4 regions of the Streptomyces sp. NBC_00386 genome follow, and region 4 is predicted to be linked to each of the others. Evidence: riboswitches for the same ligand, from Rfam matches in the RefSeq annotation. Region 4 holds a riboswitch; each other region holds the start of a gene.

Region 1 (5,033 bases), 3.0 Mb from region 4:
CCGCCACATGAGTCCACGGCACGGACACCGCCGTCCGCCCGGACGGAACAGTCGACTTGGGCTCCCATTGGAACCCGTTCTAGTTATAGTGGCGGGAATCGGCGATGGGTGGAAGCGCATGACGCAGGTGACCGATCACGGCGGGGGCGTACGGTCCATCAGCGTCCCCATCCCGGACAACCCCCTCGGCCACACGTTGGTGTACCTGGTCGACACCGACGCGGGGCCCGTGCTCGTCGACACCGGCTGGGACGACCCGGCCTCCTGGGACACCCTCGTCGAGGGGATCACCGGCTGCGGGACCTCGGTCGCGGAGATCCACGGCGTGGTCATCACCCACCACCACCCCGACCACCACGGTCTGTCGGGCCGGGTCCGGGAGGCGTCCGGTGCCTGGATCGCGATGCACGCCGCCGACGCGGCGATCGTCCGGCGCACCCGGGAGACCCGGCCCGAGGGCTGGTTCGCCTACATGGCCGCCAAACTGGAGGCCTCCGGAGCCCCGGAGGAGCATGTCGCCCCGCTCCGCGAGGCACCCCGCTCGCTCCGCCGCCCCAGCACCCTGCCCGGCTTCTCCCCCGCGCTGCCCGACCGTGAGATCGTCCCCGGCGAACTCCTGCCCCTGCCCGGCCGCCGGCTGCGTGCCGTCTGGACCCCCGGCCACACACCCGGGCACGTCTGCCTCCACCTGGAGGAGGCCCACCCTGACCGGCTGCCCGGCAACGGACGTCTGTTCTCCGGCGACCACCTGCTGCCGAGGATCACCCCGCACATCGGTCTCTACGAGGACCCGGACACCCACGGGCGCCCTCCCTACGCGACCGGGATCGAGGGCCTCGGGGAGATCGCCGACCCGCTCGGCGACTACCTCGACTCCCTGGAGCGCGTCGGCCGTCTCGCCCCCGCCGAGGTCCTCCCCGCCCACCAGCACGTGTTCACCGACGCCCCGTCCCGGGTCGCGGAGTTGCTCGCGCACCACGAGGAGCGGCTGACCGGCCTGCTCACGCTGCTCTCCGTACCGCTCACGCCCTGGCAGCTCGCCGAACGCATGGAGTGGAACCGCCCCTGGGCCGACATCCCCTACGGATCACGGAACATCGCGGTCTCCGAGGCCGAGGCCCACATCCGCCGACTGGTGAAACTGGGCCGGGCGGAAGCGGTGACGGGCAGCGACCCGGTGACCTACACGGCGGTGTGACACGGCCCCACCGACCCAGCCCGGCCGAGCCCACACCCGGCCTATCACCCAGCCCGCCCGAGCCCACGCACTCCGATCACCCGGCCCGGCGTCACCCGCCCCGGCCGATCACTCAGCCCGACAGCTCCCGCGCTCAGCCGATCGCTCAGCCCAGCAGCTCCCGTATCAACGCGTCCGCCTCGCCCAGGAGTCCGACCTCACGCGTGCTCATCGTCGGGTTGGCCGCCCTGCGCGACCCCGCTTCCACGAGTCCCGCCTCGGTCACCTGGTCCTCGTTCCCGTCGAGCAGCGCCTCCAGCGTCTCCTCGGCCACGCCCCCGATCGCCTCGCCGCCGACGGCGACCTGGGCGAGGATCACGGCGGACATGGCCCAGTCGAGACCGGGTGCCCCCTCCTCCGCGTTGGACCAGTCGATGACCTTCGGCCCGTCCGGGGTGAGCATCACGTTGTCGGGGTGCAGATCCAGGTGCAGCACACGGACGGCGGGGTCGGCGGAGAGCCGCGCGGGCACGACGTGCAGCTTGCGCAGCAGCCTGGCCAGGGTGAGGCCCGCTTCCTGGGCGGAGAGCAGGCCCTGGCCGAAGGCCTCCAGCATGGTCGGCCCGGACAGCCGCTCCATCACCAGGTCCCCGCCGGTCGCGGCCCGCACCCCCGGCACCGGATAACCGTGCGAGCGCACGTGCTGCATCACGGCCGCCTCGGCCGTCGCGTCGCCCCAGCCCTCGCGGTCCCGCCGCAGCACCCACGCCTCGTCGATCTCGTAGACGTCCGCCGAACGCCCCGAGCCGAGCAGTCTCCCCGTTCGCATGACCCGAACCTAGCGGATGTCGCCCAGGTCACTCCGGGCCCGTGCCCCAGGCAACACCCGGCGGAATCCGGGCGGCCGGTAGAGTGTGCGCGTCGTCATCACACCCTTACGAGGAGAAGCCGGTGCGAATCCGGCGCTGACCCGCAACCGTGATCCACTTCGGTGGTGAGCCGGATCGCCTCGCACGGGACGTGACCGGCTCGCGCCCTCGGCAGCCCGCCGACGGCCGGCATCGTCGAGGGATACGGAGCCGGAGCCGCCCGGATACCCCAGCGTGCCCGGTGCTGCCCGGCTCCCCGCAGGGAGAGTCATGTTTGTTCGCCGCACCGCAGCGGTACTGGCCGCCACCGCCGTCATCGGGGCGGTCGTCGCACCGGCCGCCTCCGCCGACTCCTCCCCGTCGCCGTCGCCCTCGGTGGCGCTGCCCTCGGGCCTGTTCGGCTCCGGCGACCCGACCTACGACGGCGTGTGGCGCCAGTCGCTCGCGCTGCTCGCGCAGCACACCGTCGGTGTGCGGCCCGCCGAGAAGGCCGTGGACTGGCTGACCGGCCAGCAGTGCGCGAACGGTGCCTTCGCCGCGTACCGCGCCGACGCGACCGCCGCGTGCGACGCGAAGACGCAGGTCGACACCAACAGCACCGCGGCCGCCGTCCAGGCCCTCGCCGCACTCGGCGGGCACGACGACGCCACCGGCAAGGCCGTCACCTGGCTGAAGTCCGCGCAGAACAAGGACGGCGGCTGGGGCTACATGGCCGGCGGACCCAGCGACACCAACTCGACGTCCGTCGTCATCGGCGCGCTGAAGGCGGTCGGCAAGAAGCCCGCGAGCGTCTCCAAGGACGGCAAGTCCCCCTACGACGCCCTGCTGAAGCTGTCGATGCCCTGCGAGGGCGAGGGCGGCGGCGCCTTCGCCTACCAGCCCGACAAGAAGGGCAAGCTGGCGGCGAACGCGGACGCGACCGCGGCGGGCGTGACGGCCGGCATGGGCCAGGGCTTCGCGGCGGCGACCGGCTACGCGTTCGACCTCACGGGTTGCCACGTCCTCGACACTCCCGACATGGCGACCGCGGCGGGGAACGGCGCCGGCTATCTCGCCAAGGCGCTGGCGAAGACCTCGTACCTGAAGTCCGCGCTCCCCGGCGCCGCGGACCAGCCCGACTACGGCAACACGGCGGACGCGGTCGTGGCCCTGTCGGCCATCGGTGCGACGAAGACCGCGCAGAAGCCGCTCGCCTGGCTGGAGAAGAACTCCGCGGACTGGGCGGCCAAGTCCGGCCCCGCCGCGTACGCGCAGCTGATCTTCGCCGCGCACACCTCCGGCACCGACCCGCGCGACTTCGGCGGCAAGGACCTCGTGGCCCAGCTCAACGCCACCGGCCCGGCGCCGGCCGCGGCGGGCGCCTCGGCGAGCCCGAGCGAGAAGAAGAACGACGAGAAGAAGGACGACGGCAACGGGCTCGGCGTCTGGTGGATCGTCGGCGTCGGCCTGGTCGCGGGCATCGGCATCGGCTTCCTGATCAGCGGCCGCAACAAGAAGCGCCAGCTGTGACCGCCCGTCGGACGACCGCGCCCCTTCTGGCCCTGGCGCTGGCTCTCCTGCTCCTCGTCCTCGGCGGCGCGGGGCAGGCCGGAGCCGTCGGCTACCGCTACTGGTCCTTCTGGGACCTGACCGGCGGGAAGTGGACCTACGCCACCCAGGGTCCGTCGACCGCGCGGCCGTCCGACGGCGACGTCCAGGGCTTCCGCTTCGCGGTGAGCGAGGACTCCCAGCACGCCGTACAGCCGCGCGGGGAGCGGGAGTTCGCCGCGATATGCGCCAAGACGCCCGCCCGGCACGGCAAGAAGCGGGTGGCCCTGGTCATCGACCCGGGTACGGCCGCCGACGCGCCGTCCGGTGAGCAGCCGCCGTCCGCGCGCACCGCCTGCGCCCAGGTCTCCCCCGACGCGAGCACCGCGGAGGCCCTGGCCGCGGTCGCGGGCCCCCTGCGCTACGACACCAACGCCCTGCTGTGCGCCATCACGGGCTATCCGCGGACGGGCTGCGGCGACCCGGTCGCGGCCGGCGGACCGACCGCGTCCGCCCGCCCGCACACCTCAGCACCGACCCGGCAGGGCCCTTCGGTGGGCCTGCTCGCGGGAGCGGCCGCGGTGGCCGTGCTGGGTGCGGCGGCCGTCTGGCAGGCCCGTCGGCGCAGGGGCTAGGCGCAGGTCATGACCGAGTCCGACCGCCCCACCGCCTCCACGGGCGACCGCCCCACGGCGCGATGGGGCTCCGCCCTGCCCGAACGGGACCGGAAACCCCGGGTGTCGGCCCCCAGGCGCCCGGCCCCGGACCCGGACCCGGACGCGAACGCGGATGAGACGACGGCCCCGCCGAGCACCGACCCGGTGGGGCCGTCGCCGAACTCCCGCCCCCGCGCTCTCCCCTTCTCCCTCCCCCGCAGCCGTACGAGCGGCACGAGCGGTACGCGTACCGTCTCCGTCGCGAACCGGGCCGACGCCCTGCACCCCGGGGCCTGGTGGATCTGGGCGCTGGGGCTCGGTACGGCGGCCTCCCGCACCACGAATCCGCTTCTGCTCGCGCTGCTCATGGCGGTGGCGGGGTTCGTGGTGGCCACTCACCGCACCGACGCCCCCTGGGCCCGCTCCTACACCGCGTTCGTGAAACTGGCGGCGGCCGTCCTCGTCATCCGCCTGGCCTTCGCCGTCTTCCTCGGCTCCCCGATCCCCGGCACGCACGTGATCGTCACCCTCCCCGAGGTCCCCCTCCCGCACTGGGCACAAGGGGTGCGCATCGGCGGCCGGGTCACCGCCGAGGGCCTGCTCTTCGCGCTCTACGACGGCCTGAAGCTGGCCGCCCTGCTCGTCTGCGTCGGCGCGGCCAACGCCCTCGCCAACCCGGCACGGCTCCTCAAGTCGCTGCCGGGAGCGCTGTACGAGGCGGGCGTCGCGGTGGTCGTCGCGCTCACCTTCGCGCCGCACCTGATCGCCGACGTCCAGCGGCTGCGCGCCGCGCGCCGGCTCCGC
Region 2 (5,033 bases), 6.2 Mb from region 4:
GGGATCTCCCACGCCGTGCGGTACAGGTCGCGGACGTCCTGCGGGACCCAGGTGAAGCCCTGCACCGAGCCGCTGGACTCGCGCAGCGCCTCACGGGTCTGCGCGTCCCACACGCCGAGCTTCTTCAGCTCGGCCACCAGGTAGGAGTTGACCTGGAGGAACTCGCCGGAGAGCGTCTCGCGCTTGAACAGGTTCGACACCTGCGGCTCGATGCACTCGTACACGCCCGCGATGGACGCGATGGTCGCGGTCGGCGCGATGGCCAGGAGCAGCGAGTTGCGCATGCCGACCTCGGCGATCCGCTGCCGCAGGGCCGCCCAGCGCTCCGGCCAGTTCAGCTCGACGTCGAAGTGGTCCGGGTGCAGGACGCCACGGGCGGTACGGGTCTTCTCCCAGGCCGGGAGCGGCCCGTTGCGCTCGGCGAGGTCCGCGGACGCCTCGTAGGAGGCGAGCATGATGCGCTCGGCGATCCGGGTGGACAGCGCGCGGGCCTCGGGCGAGTCGAAGGGCAGCCGCAGCTTGAAGAAGACGTCCTGGAGACCCATCGCGCCGAGGCCCACCGGACGCCACTTGGCGTTGGAGCGGCCCGCCTGCTCGGTCGGGTAGAAGTTGATGTCCACGACACGGTCGAGGAAGGTGACCGCGGTGCGCACGGTCTCGTCGAGCCGTTCCCAGTCGATGTCGTCACCGACCACGAACGCGCCCAGGTTGACCGAGCCCAGGTTGCAGACCGCCGTCTCCCCGTCGTCCGTCACCTCCAGGATCTCGGTGCACAGGTTCGAGGAGTGAACGGTGTGACCCGGCTCCGCCGTCTGGTTGGCCGTGCGGTTGGCGGCGTCCTTGAAGGTCATCCAGCCGTTGCCGGTCTGCGCGAGGGTGCGCATCATCCGGCCGTACAGGTCGCGGGCCGGGATGGTCTTCCTGGCGAGGCCCGCCTCCTCGGCCTTGCGGTACGCGGCGTCGAACTCGTCACCCCACAGGTCGACCAGCTCCGGCACGTCGGCGGGGGAGAACAGCGACCAGACGCCGTCCTCGTTCACCCGGCGCATGAACTCGTCCGGGATCCAGTGCGCGAGGTTCAGGTTGTGCGTACGCCGGGCGTCCTCACCGGTGTTGTCGCGCAGCTCCAGGAACTCCTCGATGTCGGAGTGCCAGGTCTCCAGGTACACCGCGGCCGCGCCCTTGCGCCGGCCGCCCTGGTTCACCGCGGCGACCGAGGCGTCGAGCGTCTTGAGGAACGGGACGATGCCGTTGGAGTGCCCGTTGGTGCCGCGGATCAGCGAACCGCGCGAACGGATACGGGAGTACGAGAGGCCGATGCCGCCCGCGTGCTTCGACAGGCGCGCCACCTGGTGGTAGCGGTCGTAGATGGAGTCCAGCTCGTCCAGCGGGGAGTCGAGGAGGTAGCAGGACGACATCTGCGGGTGCCGCGTACCGGAGTTGAAGAGCGTGGGGGAGGAGGGGAGATAGTCCAGGCGGCTCATGAGCCGGTAGAGCGCGGCGACTTCGTCCACCGAGCGGGCGGTGTCGTCCTCGGCGAGGCCGGAGGCCACCCGGAGCATGAAGTGCTGGGGCGTCTCGACGACCTTGCGGGTGATCGGGTGCCGGAGCAGATAGCGGCTGTGCAGCGTGCGCAGCCCGAAGTAGCCGAAGCGGTCGTCGCCCTCGGAGTCGATGAGCGCGTCGAGGCGGGCCGTGTGCAGCCGGACGAACGCGGCCGTGCGGTCGGCGATCAGGCCCTCGCGGTGGCCGACGACGACCGACTCGGAGAAGGTCGTGACGCCCTGGGAGGCGGCCTCCTCGGTGATGGTGATCGCCAGCAGACGGGCGGCCAGCCGGGAGTAGACGGGATCCTCGGAGATGAGACCCGCGGCCGCCTCGGTGGCCAGTTCGCGCAGCTCGGCCTCGTCGGCGCGGGCGGACCGGCCGCGCAGCGCCGCGGCGGCGACCCGGCCGGGGTCGGCGTCGGGGAGGTCGGCGGTGAGATCGGTCAGGGTCCGCAGCAGCGCGGTTCCGGGACCGTCGGTCTTCACCCGGGCCTGCTGCGCGGTCACTGAAGCCGGATCGGCTGGCGCGATGGTCACGTGGGGATCTCCCTCGCTCGGCACGGGGCCTTGCGGGCAGGAGCGGGGCACACGGGAGCGCTTCAGGGCAGCAGCGCACCGCGCGTCCACCAGCCCATTCCGCGAGGCCCGGACGTCGTCGGCACCCGGGCCGGACGGCCGGGGCGCGCTGTCGGCAGGTCCTCGGACTGACACGAGAGCGGGCCCGCACACACGCGAACACGCACAAGTACACCGTTGCGGGACAGTTCCGGATTCGCACCGGATTCCCCTGCGGCGACAGCGACCATGAGCATACATCTTGTGCCGGGCTTCGGGACTGCCCCCACATCTTGTGTCCGCTTGGTGCCGAAGAGCGCTACGGAGTGTGTCGGAGCGTCAACTCGTAAGTGAGCAGCCGGATGTCGTCGAGCTCCGGAAGCGGGTTCCGGTCGCGGTCGGGCGTACGGGTGAAGCCCACGCGCTCGTAGACGCGGTGGGCGCTGTGCAGGCTGCCCTGGGTGGACAGCACCACGCGCGTACAGCCGCCCTCCAGAGCCCGTGCCCGCCCGACACAGGCGCGCACGAGGGCTTCACCGGCACCCCGGCCGCGTGCCTCCCGTGCGACCGCGAGCATCCGGATCTCGGCCTCCCCGGCGCGCGCGAAGTCGGCCATGGGGCTGCCGTCCGTCACGAAGGTCACACTGCCGAGCACCCGCTCCCCGTCCACGGCGACCAGCACTTCGGAGACGGCCGCGCGCTCCGCGACGCCTCGCAGCTTTCCGAGGTACGGGTCGCTCTCCCCGAAGTCGAGCAGTCCGTCGCCGAGACAGGCCTCGGCCGTGATCTCGGCCACCGTGGGGTACTCCTCTGGCCGCGCGGGCCGGATGACGATGTCCATGCGGGTGAGTGTGCCCGACCGGCACGGCGACGGGCCGCCGGTTTTCACCGGCGGCCCGTCGTTCCCGGCCGTCGCCCGGACCTGCCCCGTGACCCCGCGGCCAGGACAGGTCTCCGGCTCTCCTAGTGGCTCGCGTCCGCCGTGGCCGGCGGGAGTTCCGTCTCGACGCCCGCGTCGCCCGCGTCGGCCGTGTAGTCCCCGGGCGAGGTCTCGTCCACGCCCTCCGGGGCCTTGAGCGCCCTGAGGGCGAAGGTGAGGACGACGGCCACGGCCACGTTCAGGACGAACGCCGTCAGGCCGATGTAGCCGATCTCCCCGATCCCGGGGATCTCCTTCGAGCTGCCGCCGAAGTGCTTCTGGGTCGGGGAGGCCACTCCGTAGGCGGCGATCGTGCCGTAGAGCATGCCGACCGCCCAGCCGCCCAGCAGCGCCCAGCGGTGGAACCAGCGGGTGAACAGCCCGCCGACCAGGGAGGGGAAGGTCTGCAGGATCCAGATGCCGCCCAGCAGCTGGAAGTTGATCGCGACGGTCTTGTCCATGGTCAGGACGAAGACCAGCGCGCCCACCTTCACCAGCAGCGAGACCAGCTTGGAGACCTTGGTCTCCTGCCGCGGGGTCGCGTCCGGGTTGATGAAGTCCTTGTAGATGTTGCGGGTGAAGAGATTCGCGGCCGCGATCGACATGATGGCCGCCGGGACGAGCGCGCCGATCCCGATGGCGGCGAAGGCGACGCCGGCGAACCAGTCGGGGAACATGTTCTCGAAGAGCTGGGGGATGGCGAGCTGGCCGTTGGTGACCTTGACGCCGGCCGCGATCGCCATGAACCCGAGCAGGGCGAGCAGGCCCAGCATCAGCGAGTACAGCGGCAGGATCGTCGTGTTGCGGCGGATCACCTCCCGGCTGCGGCCGGACAGTGTGGCCGTGACCGAGTGCGGATACATGAACAGCGCCAGCGCCGAGCCGAGCGCGAGGGTGGCGTACGTCCACTGGCCCGCCTCGGCGGGGACGAGCCCCCCGGCGCCCGCGGCCGTGTACTTGTCGCTCGCCGCCTTGAAGATCTCGTCGAAGCCGCCCAGCTTGATCGGGATGTAGATGACGGCCACCGCGATCACGATGTAGATCAGGGCGTCCTTCACGAACGCGATCAGAGCGGGGGCCCGCAGGCCCGAGGAGTAGGTGTACGCGGCCAGCACGCCGAAGGCGATGAGGAGCGGCAGGTCCTTGACGAACCAGTTGGCACTGTCGCCGCCGCCCACGCCCATCACGTCCAGGACGGCCTGGATGCCGACGAGCTGGAGCGCGATGTACGGCATGGTGGCCAGGATGCCGGTGACGGCCACGGCGAGGGACAGGCCCTTGGAGCCGAAGCGGCCGCGCACGAAGTCCGAGGTCGTGACATAGCCGTGCCGGTGGGAGACCGACCACAGGCGGGGCAGGAAGGTGAAGATCAGCGGATAGACCAGGATCGTGTACGGCACGGCGAAGAAGCCGGCCGCGCCCGCCGCGTAGATCGCCGCGGGCACCGCGACGAAGGTGTACGCCGTGTAGAGGTCGCCGCCGAGCAGGAACCAGGTCACCCAGGTGCCGAAGGACCGTCCGCCCAGGCCCCACTCGTCGAGGGTGTGCTCGTCGGCGGCTCTGCGCCAGCGCGCGGCCAGGAAGCCCAGGACCGTGACGGCCAGGAAGAAGAAGACGAAGACACCGAGGGCGACGCCGTTCACACCGTCCTTCATGCCTCCGCACCTTCCTTCGCCGAGGTGCGGGCCCGCTGGTCACGTCGCCAGAGCTGGTACGCGACCACCGTCAGCAGCGTGGAAAGGGGTACCCACAGCAGTTGGTACCAGTAGAAGAACGGGATGCCGATGAACGCCGGGTCGGTCTTCGTGTAGGAGCCGACCCACAGCATCGCCCCGAAGGGCGCGAGCAGACAGAGGGCGATCACCACACGTACCGGTGTCACCACTGGTGGTTTCACTTCGGGCAGGTCTGACATAGGGCGGCTCCGTCCCCTCATCGATCACCTGGGCAACGCGCAGGCAATCTAGGGGATGGTTCCGCTCTAGGGAACCCCTGCTCGGACGGCGGGTGTG
Region 3 (5,033 bases), 2.4 Mb from region 4:
GGAGCGCCCACGCTGCCCCGGTCGGGCATTTGCCGCGGATCACACCCCGTGGCCGGGCCGCTACGGCCCGACTGGACTCGGACTCCATCCACAGAGTGACCCTTTCGGGCTTCCGGGCGCTGTGACCACGGCTACAGCCTGCGGGTGACGGGGATCTCACCGCTCAAACCCGCCCCGACCGGGACGGTCCACCACGAGCTCCGACCCCAAGCGGAGTACGGAATTCCGCATCCGTTCGAACCTGGCGAGCCGCCCATCGACGTAAGCGGAATGACGATCCACTGTTCAGGACACCGTCAAGTCCGACTCAGTTCATCTTCCGTTCACCCAGGTTGCCTACGGTCCCCCTGCCACTGACGTCCAACAGAAGCCTGGGTAAATGGAACACATCACGCTCCTCCTCGGAATCGTGATCGTCACCGCTCTCGTGTTCGATTTCACGAACGGTTTCCACGACACCGCCAACGCGATGGCCACCACCATCTCGACCGGCGCACTCAAGCCCAAGGTCGCGGTGGCCATGTCCGCCGCCCTCAACCTTGTCGGCGCCTTCCTCTCGGTGGAGGTCGCCAACACGATCTCCAAAGGCCTCGTCGATGAATCCGGCATCCAGCCAGAAGTGATCTTCGCCGCCCTCGTCGGCGCGATCCTCTGGAACCTGGTGACGTGGCTCGTCGGACTCCCGTCCAGCTCCTCGCACGCCCTCATGGGCGGCCTGGTCGGCGCCACCATCGCCTCCGCCGGTACCGGCGCCGTGCACGGGGACGTCCTGGTCGGCAAGGTGCTCCTGCCCGCCGTCGCTGCCCCGATCGTCGCCGGTCTGGCCGCGATGTTCGCCACCCGGCTGTCGTACAAGCTCAGTGGCAACGCCGACACCAAGGCCACCAAGAAGGGCTACCGCGCCGGCCAGATAGCCTCCGCGGGCCTGGTCTCGCTGGCCCACGGCACCAACGACGCGCAGAAGACGATGGGCATCATCACCCTGGCCCTGGTCGCCGGTGGCGCCGTCGCTCCCGACTCCGACCCGCCGGTCTGGGTCATCCTCTCCGCCGGTCTGGCCATCGCGCTCGGCACCTACCTGGGCGGCTGGCGCATCATCCGCACGATGGGCAAGGGCCTGACCGACCTCCAGCCGCAGCAGGGCTTCGCCGCCCAGACCAGCGCGGCGACGGTCATCCTGGCCTCCTCGCACATCGGTTTCTCCCTCTCCACCACGCACTCGGTCTCCGGCTCCGTGATGGGCGCGGGCCTCGGCCGCAAGGGCGGTGTGGTCCGCTGGTCCACCGCCAAGCGGATGGTCGTCGCCTGGATCCTCACGCTGCCCGCCGCCGCCCTGGTCGGCGCGCTCGCCGAATGGGTGACCGGTTTCGGCGCCTGGGGCACCACGCTGGTCGCCGTGTTCCTGGTCGGTTCGAGCTTCGCGATCTGGCGCCGCTCGCGCCGCGAGGTGATCGACCACAACAACGTGAACGACACCGAGGAGCCCGCCGGTGTGGTGACCACGGCCATCGCCGCCGTCACCCCGCCCCCGGCCGGCACCGTGGCCGAAGGCCTCACGGCCACCATCCCGGCTCCGGCCGAGCCCGCGGCGAACCCGTCGGCGCCGTCCCGAGTGGCCTGAGAACCGAAGGAAGAAACAGCATGAGCATCGACTGGTCAGCCCTCGGGTCCGTCTTCGGGGTCAGCCTCGGAGTGACCGTGGCCCTCGTCGCCCTCTTCACCCTCGGCGTAGCCGGCCTCTCCAAGAAGGAGTCCGCCCAGGGCGGATCCGCGGTCGCGGCGGCCACCGGCGCGTACGTCTGCTTCGCGGCCTGCGCCGCGGCGGTGGCGTACGGCATCTCCCTGATCATCACCAAGTAGCCCGGCAGGCGCCGCCCGGAACCGGGCTGCGCCGAGCGGTACCGCGCGTGGGGTGCGGGACGGATCACCGTCCCGCACCCCACGCGTATGCCGTCCCGCCCCCACGCGTATGTGGGCCTGCGCACACTGTCCCTCCGCAGGTCAACAGCCAGTTGACGGCCGTTCTCACCCCGTGGTGGACTGCCGGAGCCAAGTACGGCGGCATGAGAGGAAGCCGGTGCGAATCCGGCGCGGTCCCGCCACTGTCATCGGGGAAGAAACTCCCCGGGAGCCAGGAACTCTCACCGCCGGTCTCGTCGAACCAGGGCGTGGACACCCTGAGTGAGGACATATCGCCATGCGCGGCTGCCCGTTGCCCGTTTCGCTGAGTACGAGGGTTCCGCTCCACCCCACGGCCGGCTGACCCCGTGCGTGCCGATCGCGTCTTCGCGTACGGCGCCGCCGCCGGCCTCCTCGGCGACCTGCTGCTCGGCGATCCCCGCCGAGGGCATCCGGTCGCCGCGTTCGGGCGGGCCGCCGCGGTCGTGGAGCGGACACTGTGGCGGGACCACCGCGGGTGGGGCGCCCTGCACACCGCCGTCTGCGTCGGCGGTGCCACCGGACTCGCCGCGCTCGCGAGCCATTGCGTACGCGGCTCACGTACCGCCTCCGTCGCCCTGACCGCCGCCGCCACCTGGGCCGTCGTCGGGGGAACCTCCCTCGGCCGCGAGGCGCGGGCGGTCGGCGGCGCGCTCGCGGCCGGTGATCTCGACGCGGCCCGGGAGCGGCTGCCGCACCTGTGCGGACGCGATCCGCAGGCGCTGGACGCCGACGGCGTCGCGCGCGCCGTCGTCGAGTCCGTCGCCGAGAACACCTCCGACGCCGTCGTGGGCGCCTTGGTCTGGGGCGCCGTCGGCGGTGTGCCGGGACTTGTCGCCTTCCGCGCCGTGAACACGCTCGACGCGATGGTCGGACACAAGTCCCCCCGCCACCGGCGCTACGGCTGGGCCTCCGCCCGGCTCGACGACGTCGCCGGCTGGCCCGGAGCCCGGCTGACCGCCGTCCTCGCGGCCGTGGCCGGATCCGACCCGCGCGGTGCCGTACGCGCCTGGCGCGCGGATGCCCGCAAGCATCCGAGCCCCAACGCCGGGCCCGTGGAGGCCTCGTTCGCGGGCGCGCTCGGTGTGCGGCTCGGCGGCACCCTCTCGTACGGCGGACGCGTCGAGCACCGGCCCGTGCTCAACGGCGCGGGGCGCGCCGTCCACGTCCACGACATCGAACGGGCCGTACGGCTCTCCCGGCGCGTCGGCTGGCTCGCGCTCGGCGTGAGCGCCGCCGGCCGGATTCTGCTCACCGGAACCGGACGGGTTCCGGCCACCAGGAAGGGACGCACCGCATGAGCGGCGGGCTGCTGATCGCCGGAACCACCTCGGACGCCGGCAAGAGTGTCGTGACCGCCGGGATCTGCCGGTGGCTGGCGCGCCAGGGCGTCAAGGTCGCGCCCTTCAAGGCGCAGAACATGTCACTGAACTCGTTCGTGACGCGCGAGGGCGCCGAGATCGGGCGGGCGCAGGCCATGCAGGCGCAGGCCGCCCGCGTGGAGCCGACCGCGCTGATGAATCCCGTGCTCCTCAAGCCGGGCGGCGACCGCACCAGTCAGGTCGTCCTGATGGGCAGACCGGTGGGCGAGATGAGCGCGCGCGGGTTCTTCGGAACGGCCGGACCCTCGGAGCGGCCGCCGTCGGCCGAAGCGTCCGCCGCGTCCGCCGGGGACAGGCTGCGCGGGGGACGCCAGGAAGCACTCCTGGCGACCGTCCTCGACTGTCTGGCTCAGTTGCGGGGCACGTATGACGCGGTGATCTGTGAGGGAGCCGGCAGCCCGGCCGAGATCAATCTGCGGCGCACCGACATCGTCAACATGGAGGTGGCGCGGAACGCGGGGCTTCCCGTGCTCGTCGTCGGCGACATCGACCGGGGCGGGGTGTTCGCCTCGTTCTTCGGGACGGTCGCGCTGCTGTCGCCCGAGGACCAGGCGCTCGTCGCCGGGTTCCTCGTCAACAAGTTCCGGGGCGACGTCAGTCTGCTGGAGCCCGGTCTCGACATGCTGCACGGCCTGACCGGGCGGCGCTCCTACGGCGTCCTGCCCTTCCGGCACGGACTCGGCATCGACGAGGAGGACGGCCTGCGCGTCTCGCTGCGCGGGGCCGTCCGCGAGTCGGCCGTCTCCTCCCCCGTCGGCGAGGACATCCTGCGGGTCGCCGTCTGCGCGGTCCCGCTGATGTCCAACTTCACCGACGTGGACGCGCTGGCCGCCGAACCGGGTGTCGTCGTGCGGTTCGTGGACCGGGCCGAGGAGCTGGCCGACGCGGATCTCGTCATCGTGCCCGGGACCCGGGGCACGGTGAAGGCACTCGCGTGGCTGCGCGAGCGCGGTCTCGCGGAGGCGATCGCGCGCCGGGCCGCCGAAGGGCGTCCCGTGCTCGGCATCTGCGGTGGCTACCAGATCCTCGGACAGCACATCGAGGACGAGGTCGAGTCGCGCGCCGGTCATGTCGACGGGCTCGGACTCCTGCCCGTACGCGTGCGGTTCGCGCGGGAGAAGACGCTGACGCGGCCGGTCGGCGAGGCCCTCGGCGAACATGTCGAGGGGTACGAGATCCATCACGGCGTCGCCGAAGTCACCGGCGGCGAGGCGTTCTTCTCCGATGACCAGGGACACAGCCTGGACGGGTGCCGGGTCGGCGCCGTCTGGGGCACGCACTGGCACGGATCACTTGAGTCGGACGGTTTCCGGCGGGCCTTCCTGCGCGAGGTGGCCGCCGCCGCGGGCCGTCGCTTCGTACCGGCCCCGGGCACGTCGTTCGCGGCGCTGCGCGAGGAGCAGCTCGACCTGCTCGGCGACCTGATCGAGGAACACGCGGACACGGACGCGCTGTGGCGGCTCATCGAGTCCGGCGCGCCGCAAGGACTGCCCTTCATTCCACCGGGAGCACCCGTATGAGCACAGTGTTGTTGTTGTCGACCGCCGACACGGATCTGCTGGCGGCCCGCGCCAGTGGCGCCGGTTACCGGATCGGCAATCCGACCCGGGTGGACGTCACGGGCGAACTCCCCGCGCTCGTCGAGGGCGCGGACCTGGCCGTCGTGCGGCTGCTCGGCGGCAAGCGGGCCTGGGAGGACGGGCTGGCCTTCCT
Region 4 (5,033 bases):
ATGTAGCGCATGGGCTGCCATGTTTCGTCCCCGGCCGCGGAACGGGCGGCACGCAGTACCGGGCCGCAGAGGGCGGACCGATCCACGATGAACCAGCCGATCCGGGCGAGGGAGACGATGGCGACCGTTCCGAACACGAGGAAGCGCCGGTGCCCGAGGTGGAAGGGGTCGTCGAGGACGGCGGCGCAGGAGATCAGCAGGAAGTACCAGGCGCCGCTGCCGAGGACGCTGTTCAGCACCCAGATGCGCGGCGAGAGGGACGTACGGCCGAAGCCGCGGCGCGGCGAGGTCACCCGGGGACCCGGAGCGTGGCGATCGCCGTGCCGGGCCGCGGCGGCGAGGCTCGCGTAGTTCAGGTCGTCCTCGAGAGCGGGCCACGTGTCCTCGCTCTCCTCGTCCTCCTTGTCGCTCGCGGCCGCCTTTGGGTTGATCACGGGTCGGGCTTGGCGCGCCCTACGGACGCGCCGGGCGCAGGCCAACGGGCTGATGACCAGTGCACCGCCAAGGCCGAGCAGACCGGGGCCGCCACCAAGGACGGCGACCACTGTCAACGAGGTCCGTGTATCGATGGCCTCACCCAGGAAGGGCCAGGGCAGCGCGATGATCGGGACGTGATCGCCGGGGTCGACGTCTGCCGTGTCGCAGTCCACAGTCGTATGTTGCAAACCGTCGTCCCAGCTGACGATGCAGCCGTCCTCGGCCCGGTTCAGACGGACGACCTCGGCGGAGGCGTGTTTCCCGAGCAGGGCGAAGTCCGCTGCTGCCAAGCCCACGAACAGCGACGCCACGAGCGCCAGCACCGCCCATAGCGGCGCGGTCGGCAACAGCGGCCGGCGGGCGGGTGCGAGGGTCGGGTGGGCCTGTTCGCTCAGCCAGGCGCCGATCGTCCGCGCGTCGTGTGTGCCCAGGCCCAGCCGCAACACCTGGCCGTCGGGCGTCCGGTAGCGCAGGCCGACCTTCTCGAAGGCGGCCTGACCCATGGTGGTGACCGTCGCGTCCAGGGCCTCGCCGCCGCGCGGCAGGGCAGTGGCACTGCCGGAGCGGTCGAGGAAGACGGGTCCGTCGAGGCGCGGGTCGGCCAGCAGTCGGCCCTTGCGGCCGTCGAGTCGGCAGCGGAAGTGAACGGCCCGGCCCGCTGCCAGGCCGTGGCGCCTCCTTGCCGCCGCCCATCGAGCCAGCCCGGCCATGGCCAAGGGGGCCACCACGAGGGCCACAAAGCTGCCGATCATCGATTCTGTCGTCTCTTCGCTGTGTTTGATTGATGTGAGTGAACGAAGAGTACGAGCGCTGCCAGAGACTCTGGCCCCAGGGGTGACCCCGTGGTGCCTCGTCCGAGTTCATCGGATGACGCGAACCCCGCCCTTCCCGCGGAGACCGCCGCACCATGATGACCGCGAGGGCGGCCGACAGGATGTACGACGCGGTCCGGCCGACGAGGTCCGTCGTACCCCTCGGATCGGGTGAACGGGCACTGGCAACAGCCACGGCACCACTGACCAGGGGCCCGCCAACCGGCCCTTCAGCGACTGTCAGGCAGCTCCTGACCAGCGGAAACCTGAAGTCGCCGACGTCGAACGGTCGGTACACCTATCGCCCGAGCCAGGCCTGAAAGCGCCTGTGCACTTCACCGCAATGACCATCGCCTGATGCGTGGACGTTGTCTGGGGTGAAGATGGAGCCGTAGGGGCCGGAGTTGAGCGCACAAGCTTCTCGGACAGGCTGCAGAGCGTAGTAGCCGAATGCGACCAGTGCCACGACCAGCAGGGTGGACAGCAGGTAGCGGTAGCGGCGGACTGTCGGGGAAGGCACGACGTGATCCTACTGACGCTTCACAAACACCCGTTGGGCGGCGTGGTGACAGCGGCGCTTCCTCCAACCTCACCGGAGAGACTGTCAGATGCAAAGGCGGCAGCATCGTGTACGGGAAATGCTCGTGTCCACTCCGACGGCATCGACCTCACCAATGCCGCCGCCACCGCCATCGGCCCGGGTTGCCGGGTCTGCGAACGCCTCGACCGCCCCCAGCGCGCCGTACCGCCCCTCGGCCGGTCCCTGCGGATCGACCAGAACACCAGCACGTTCGTCCCGTACCCCGTACCCCGTGACCGATCGCACGAACTGACGGTACGACGGACTTGATAGCCTCATCAGGCCAGTTGAGCCTCATCCGAGGCCAGGGAATCCGGTGCGAATCCGGAACTGACGCGCAGCGGTGAGGGGAACGGGCGGGGCACGCGAGCCACTGGGAGACCGGGAAGGCGCCCCGTCCGGACGAACCCGAGTCCGAAGACCTGCTGGCACCTCCGCGCCCCGGCGCGGAGGACATCCACAGTCCAGGCTCCGCGTACGAGCCCTGACCCCGAGGTCTGCCCGTGCTCCCCACCCCCGCCCGTCACGCCAAACCCGTCCCGCCGGTCACCGCCGTGCCGGTCACCGTCTGCGGCGGCCCGAAGAACGACACCGAGGACGCGACGAAGTCCGCCGCCGCGGGCTACCGGGCGCCGTGCCGCGTCGTCGTCTGCCGGGACTGCTGCTGCGGAAGCCCGAAAGTCACCGGAGTGGATCACGCCCAGCAGACGGCACGCCTGGCCGAGAGCGCACCGGTGCGCATCGCGGCCTGCCTCGGCGTGTGCGAACACGCCAACGTGATCGTCGTCCAGCCCTCCGCCGCCGCACGTGCCGCGGGCGCCCGCCCGGTCTGGCTCGGCCTCGTCAACGACCCCGATGCCACGGACGACATCGCCGCCTGGGTGAAAGCCGGTGGCCCCGGCGTCGCCCCCTGCCCCGACATCCTCGACCTCTACGTCTTCACCCCGCCCCGGAGGGCGCGATGAGCGCGAAAGACGGCCTGGTTGACGCCCGTTCTCTGGTTCGTCGTCGATGCTGGGGCGGCAGTGTCATTGCGCGGGTCGGTGAACTGATGACGATCCGAATTGTTGCGGCGATGCACCATGATGTGACAACTCGTGATGTCGTCGATCCCTGACAGGGAAAGCCACGCGTCGGGCCACGCATCCGGTCACGCATCGTCCGGGAGTGGTTCGCCGGTCTCCAGGAGCGACTTCATGCTTGCCACCACGTTCGGCCAGCCCTGGCTGACCATCTCGGCCAGGCTCGATCCGGGCTCGAATCCGTCGTGTACGACGGTGAGCTTCACGACCTGCGCGGCGGTCTCCTCGATCGTGAAGGTGACCTTCGAGCGGGCCTCGCCGGACAGCTTGGCGAGCAACTCCTCGTCCCAGTCGAAGCGCTTGGCCAGCTCCGGGGTGATGGCGTGCCAGGTGTAGGAGAGCCGGCTGTAGGGCTCGGCCTCCAGCACGACCTGCTTCGGGTCGCTGATCTGCACGCCGTGGTTGTCCCAGGTCATCGGTGAGCCGACGGACCAGTCCGTGGCGAACTCCGTGGACCAGTAGCGGCGGGTGAAGGCGGGCTCGGTCAACGCCTGCCAGAGTTTTTGCGGGGTGGTGCGGATGTAGGTGGTGTAGACGAAGGTCGGCGCGTCCATCGCGGTCTCCTCCAGGGCGAGTTTCAGGTCCGCCAGGGCTTGGACCCTGGTCCGGTCGTAGCGGCTGATCCACCGGTGAGCGATCTCGTGCACGGGCGCTGCGTTGAGGTAGTGCAGCTTCTCCCGGCCCCGCCGCACGGTGGTGACGAGCCCGGCCTCCTCCAGTACCGCGAGGTGCTTGCTGACGGACTGCCGGGCCATGTCGAGTCCTGTACACAACTCGCGCAGGGTCTGCCCGTTGTGTGCGTTGAGCGAGTCGAGCAGTGCGCGCCGCGTCGGATCGGCCAGTGCCTTGAACACCTCGTCCATGCCCGTCCCCGTACCCAGGCCACCGCCTGTCGATATGCAGCCTTCCAGCTGCCTTTAATTTAGGCAGCCAATAGGCTGCATGTCAAGGCCGGCCCCGCAGCCGGACGAGGGTCGCGGGGCCACCGTTCGGCGGTGCCGAGGCCGAGCGAGTTCGCCTGGATACGTATGGACGAAGCACGCGGGAGGGCATCAGGACATCTGGTCCCTGGAGGAACGCGACATCGATGTCTCGGCGCCGCCGACCTGGCCCGATCACCCGCGCGGTGAAGCGCGGTGAAGCGCGACTGAGGATGCTGCGGTACCGGCCGGAGGTGATCGACGGCTGCCTGGCGGGCACTGGCTTGGTCCTCAACACATAGTCAGCGTTGGGGATCTGGTCGAGGTGACCACATGGATGCGGCCGCTTTGCCTGTGTGTCGCACCTGGTCAGCGGTCAGGCGCCGCAGATCCCAGATCAACTCGGCCACGCCGACCGCCGCCGGCTCCTGTGTGTGGGGCTCCTCGGAAGACGGGCCGCCGGTCAGGGCGCCCAGGGCGCCGGCGGGAATGCCCAGCACGGTCCCGAAATCGGCCACGAGGTCGGGGGTCAGCTCCTTGCGGCCGGCGCCCACCATTCCGTACGTGGACGCGGACCAGTACCGGCCGGTCAGGGAGTGGAAGACCCTGGCCATGCCCATCCAATGCAGGTTCCGGTATCTGAGCATCCGGACGAGCAGGGCCCCGGGCGGCCCAGGGGGCGGGACATCGACCCGCGGGAACGCCGGTGACTGCACGACCTTCCGCTGCGGCAACGACCGGACGAGGTGGCGCAACTCGCTCTTCTTCTCCGATGGGAGCTCTACGGCACGTCTCACGACCTGCGGAACCCACCTGCTGGCCTCTGCGTCCAGGGGAGCAAGGTCGTCCGGAACCGTCGCCCCCGCGATCACGAATACGTCTGCGGCATGGAGACCGAGTGCGGGTCCGAGCTGTCGGAGCAGGGCTGGGCTCGGCGCGATGCCGGCGAAGACCCTTTGGAGCTCGGGTTCGGGGACTCCGGATTGCCGTGCCAGGGTGCCGATGTCCAGCTTCCTGTGATCCAGCAGCCTTGCCAGGAGCACACCGAAGCCTGGATATCCCGTCATGCCGCCAGCGTAGAAGGGGGATCACTCACCTGTCCGCTGGTTCAGACGGCATCGGGCAGGGCGAACCCCGTCGCCAAGGCGTCGGCCGGACTGCC

What was found. Region 4 has a riboswitch for cobalamin ahead of OG780_RS42010 ((2Fe-2S) ferredoxin domain-containing protein). Riboswitches for the same ligand answer to the same signal wherever they lie in the genome.
Region 1: another riboswitch for cobalamin. It lies ahead of OG780_RS28930 (prenyltransferase/squalene oxidase repeat-containing protein); the one in region 4 lies ahead of OG780_RS42010 ((2Fe-2S) ferredoxin domain-containing protein).
Region 2: another riboswitch for cobalamin. It lies ahead of OG780_RS14900 (ribonucleoside-diphosphate reductase subunit alpha); the one in region 4 lies ahead of OG780_RS42010 ((2Fe-2S) ferredoxin domain-containing protein).
Region 3: another riboswitch for cobalamin. It lies ahead of OG780_RS31555 (cobalamin biosynthesis protein); the one in region 4 lies ahead of OG780_RS42010 ((2Fe-2S) ferredoxin domain-containing protein).

The regions. Positions count from the first base shown of each region.
Region 1 is NZ_CP107950.1:6,591,590-6,596,622, reverse strand. It holds gene OG780_RS28940 (MBL fold metallo-hydrolase) at 119-1,198, shown strand; gene OG780_RS28935 (phosphotransferase) at 1,344-2,006, opposite strand; cobalamin riboswitch at 2,079-2,224, shown strand; gene OG780_RS28930 (prenyltransferase/squalene oxidase repeat-containing protein) at 2,317-3,555, shown strand; gene OG780_RS28925 (SCO2322 family protein) at 3,552-4,208, shown strand; gene OG780_RS28920 (energy-coupling factor transporter transmembrane component T) at 4,218-5,033, shown strand, end outside.
Region 2 is NZ_CP107950.1:3,428,764-3,433,796, reverse strand. It holds gene OG780_RS14900 (ribonucleoside-diphosphate reductase subunit alpha) at 1-2,084, opposite strand, end outside; cobalamin riboswitch at 2,221-2,369, opposite strand; gene OG780_RS14895 (GNAT family N-acetyltransferase) at 2,422-2,943, opposite strand; gene mctP (monocarboxylate uptake permease MctP) at 3,066-4,676, opposite strand; gene OG780_RS14885 (DUF3311 domain-containing protein) at 4,673-4,936, opposite strand.
Region 3 is NZ_CP107950.1:7,194,582-7,199,614, reverse strand. It holds gene OG780_RS31565 (inorganic phosphate transporter) at 380-1,621, shown strand; gene OG780_RS31560 (hypothetical protein) at 1,642-1,860, shown strand; cobalamin riboswitch at 2,020-2,160, shown strand; gene OG780_RS31555 (cobalamin biosynthesis protein) at 2,268-3,239, shown strand; gene OG780_RS31550 (cobyric acid synthase) at 3,236-4,840, shown strand; gene cobN (cobaltochelatase subunit CobN) at 4,837-5,033, shown strand, end outside.
Region 4 is NZ_CP107950.1:9,600,102-9,605,134, forward strand. It holds gene OG780_RS42000 (hypothetical protein) at 1-1,229, opposite strand, end outside; partial or broken gene OG780_RS42005 (short-chain fatty acyl-CoA regulator family protein) at 1,936-2,139, shown strand; cobalamin riboswitch at 2,123-2,313, shown strand; gene OG780_RS42010 ((2Fe-2S) ferredoxin domain-containing protein) at 2,367-2,834, shown strand; gene OG780_RS42015 (hypothetical protein) at 2,831-2,986, shown strand; gene OG780_RS42020 (ArsR/SmtB family transcription factor) at 3,020-3,814, opposite strand; gene OG780_RS42025 (hypothetical protein) at 4,174-4,938, opposite strand.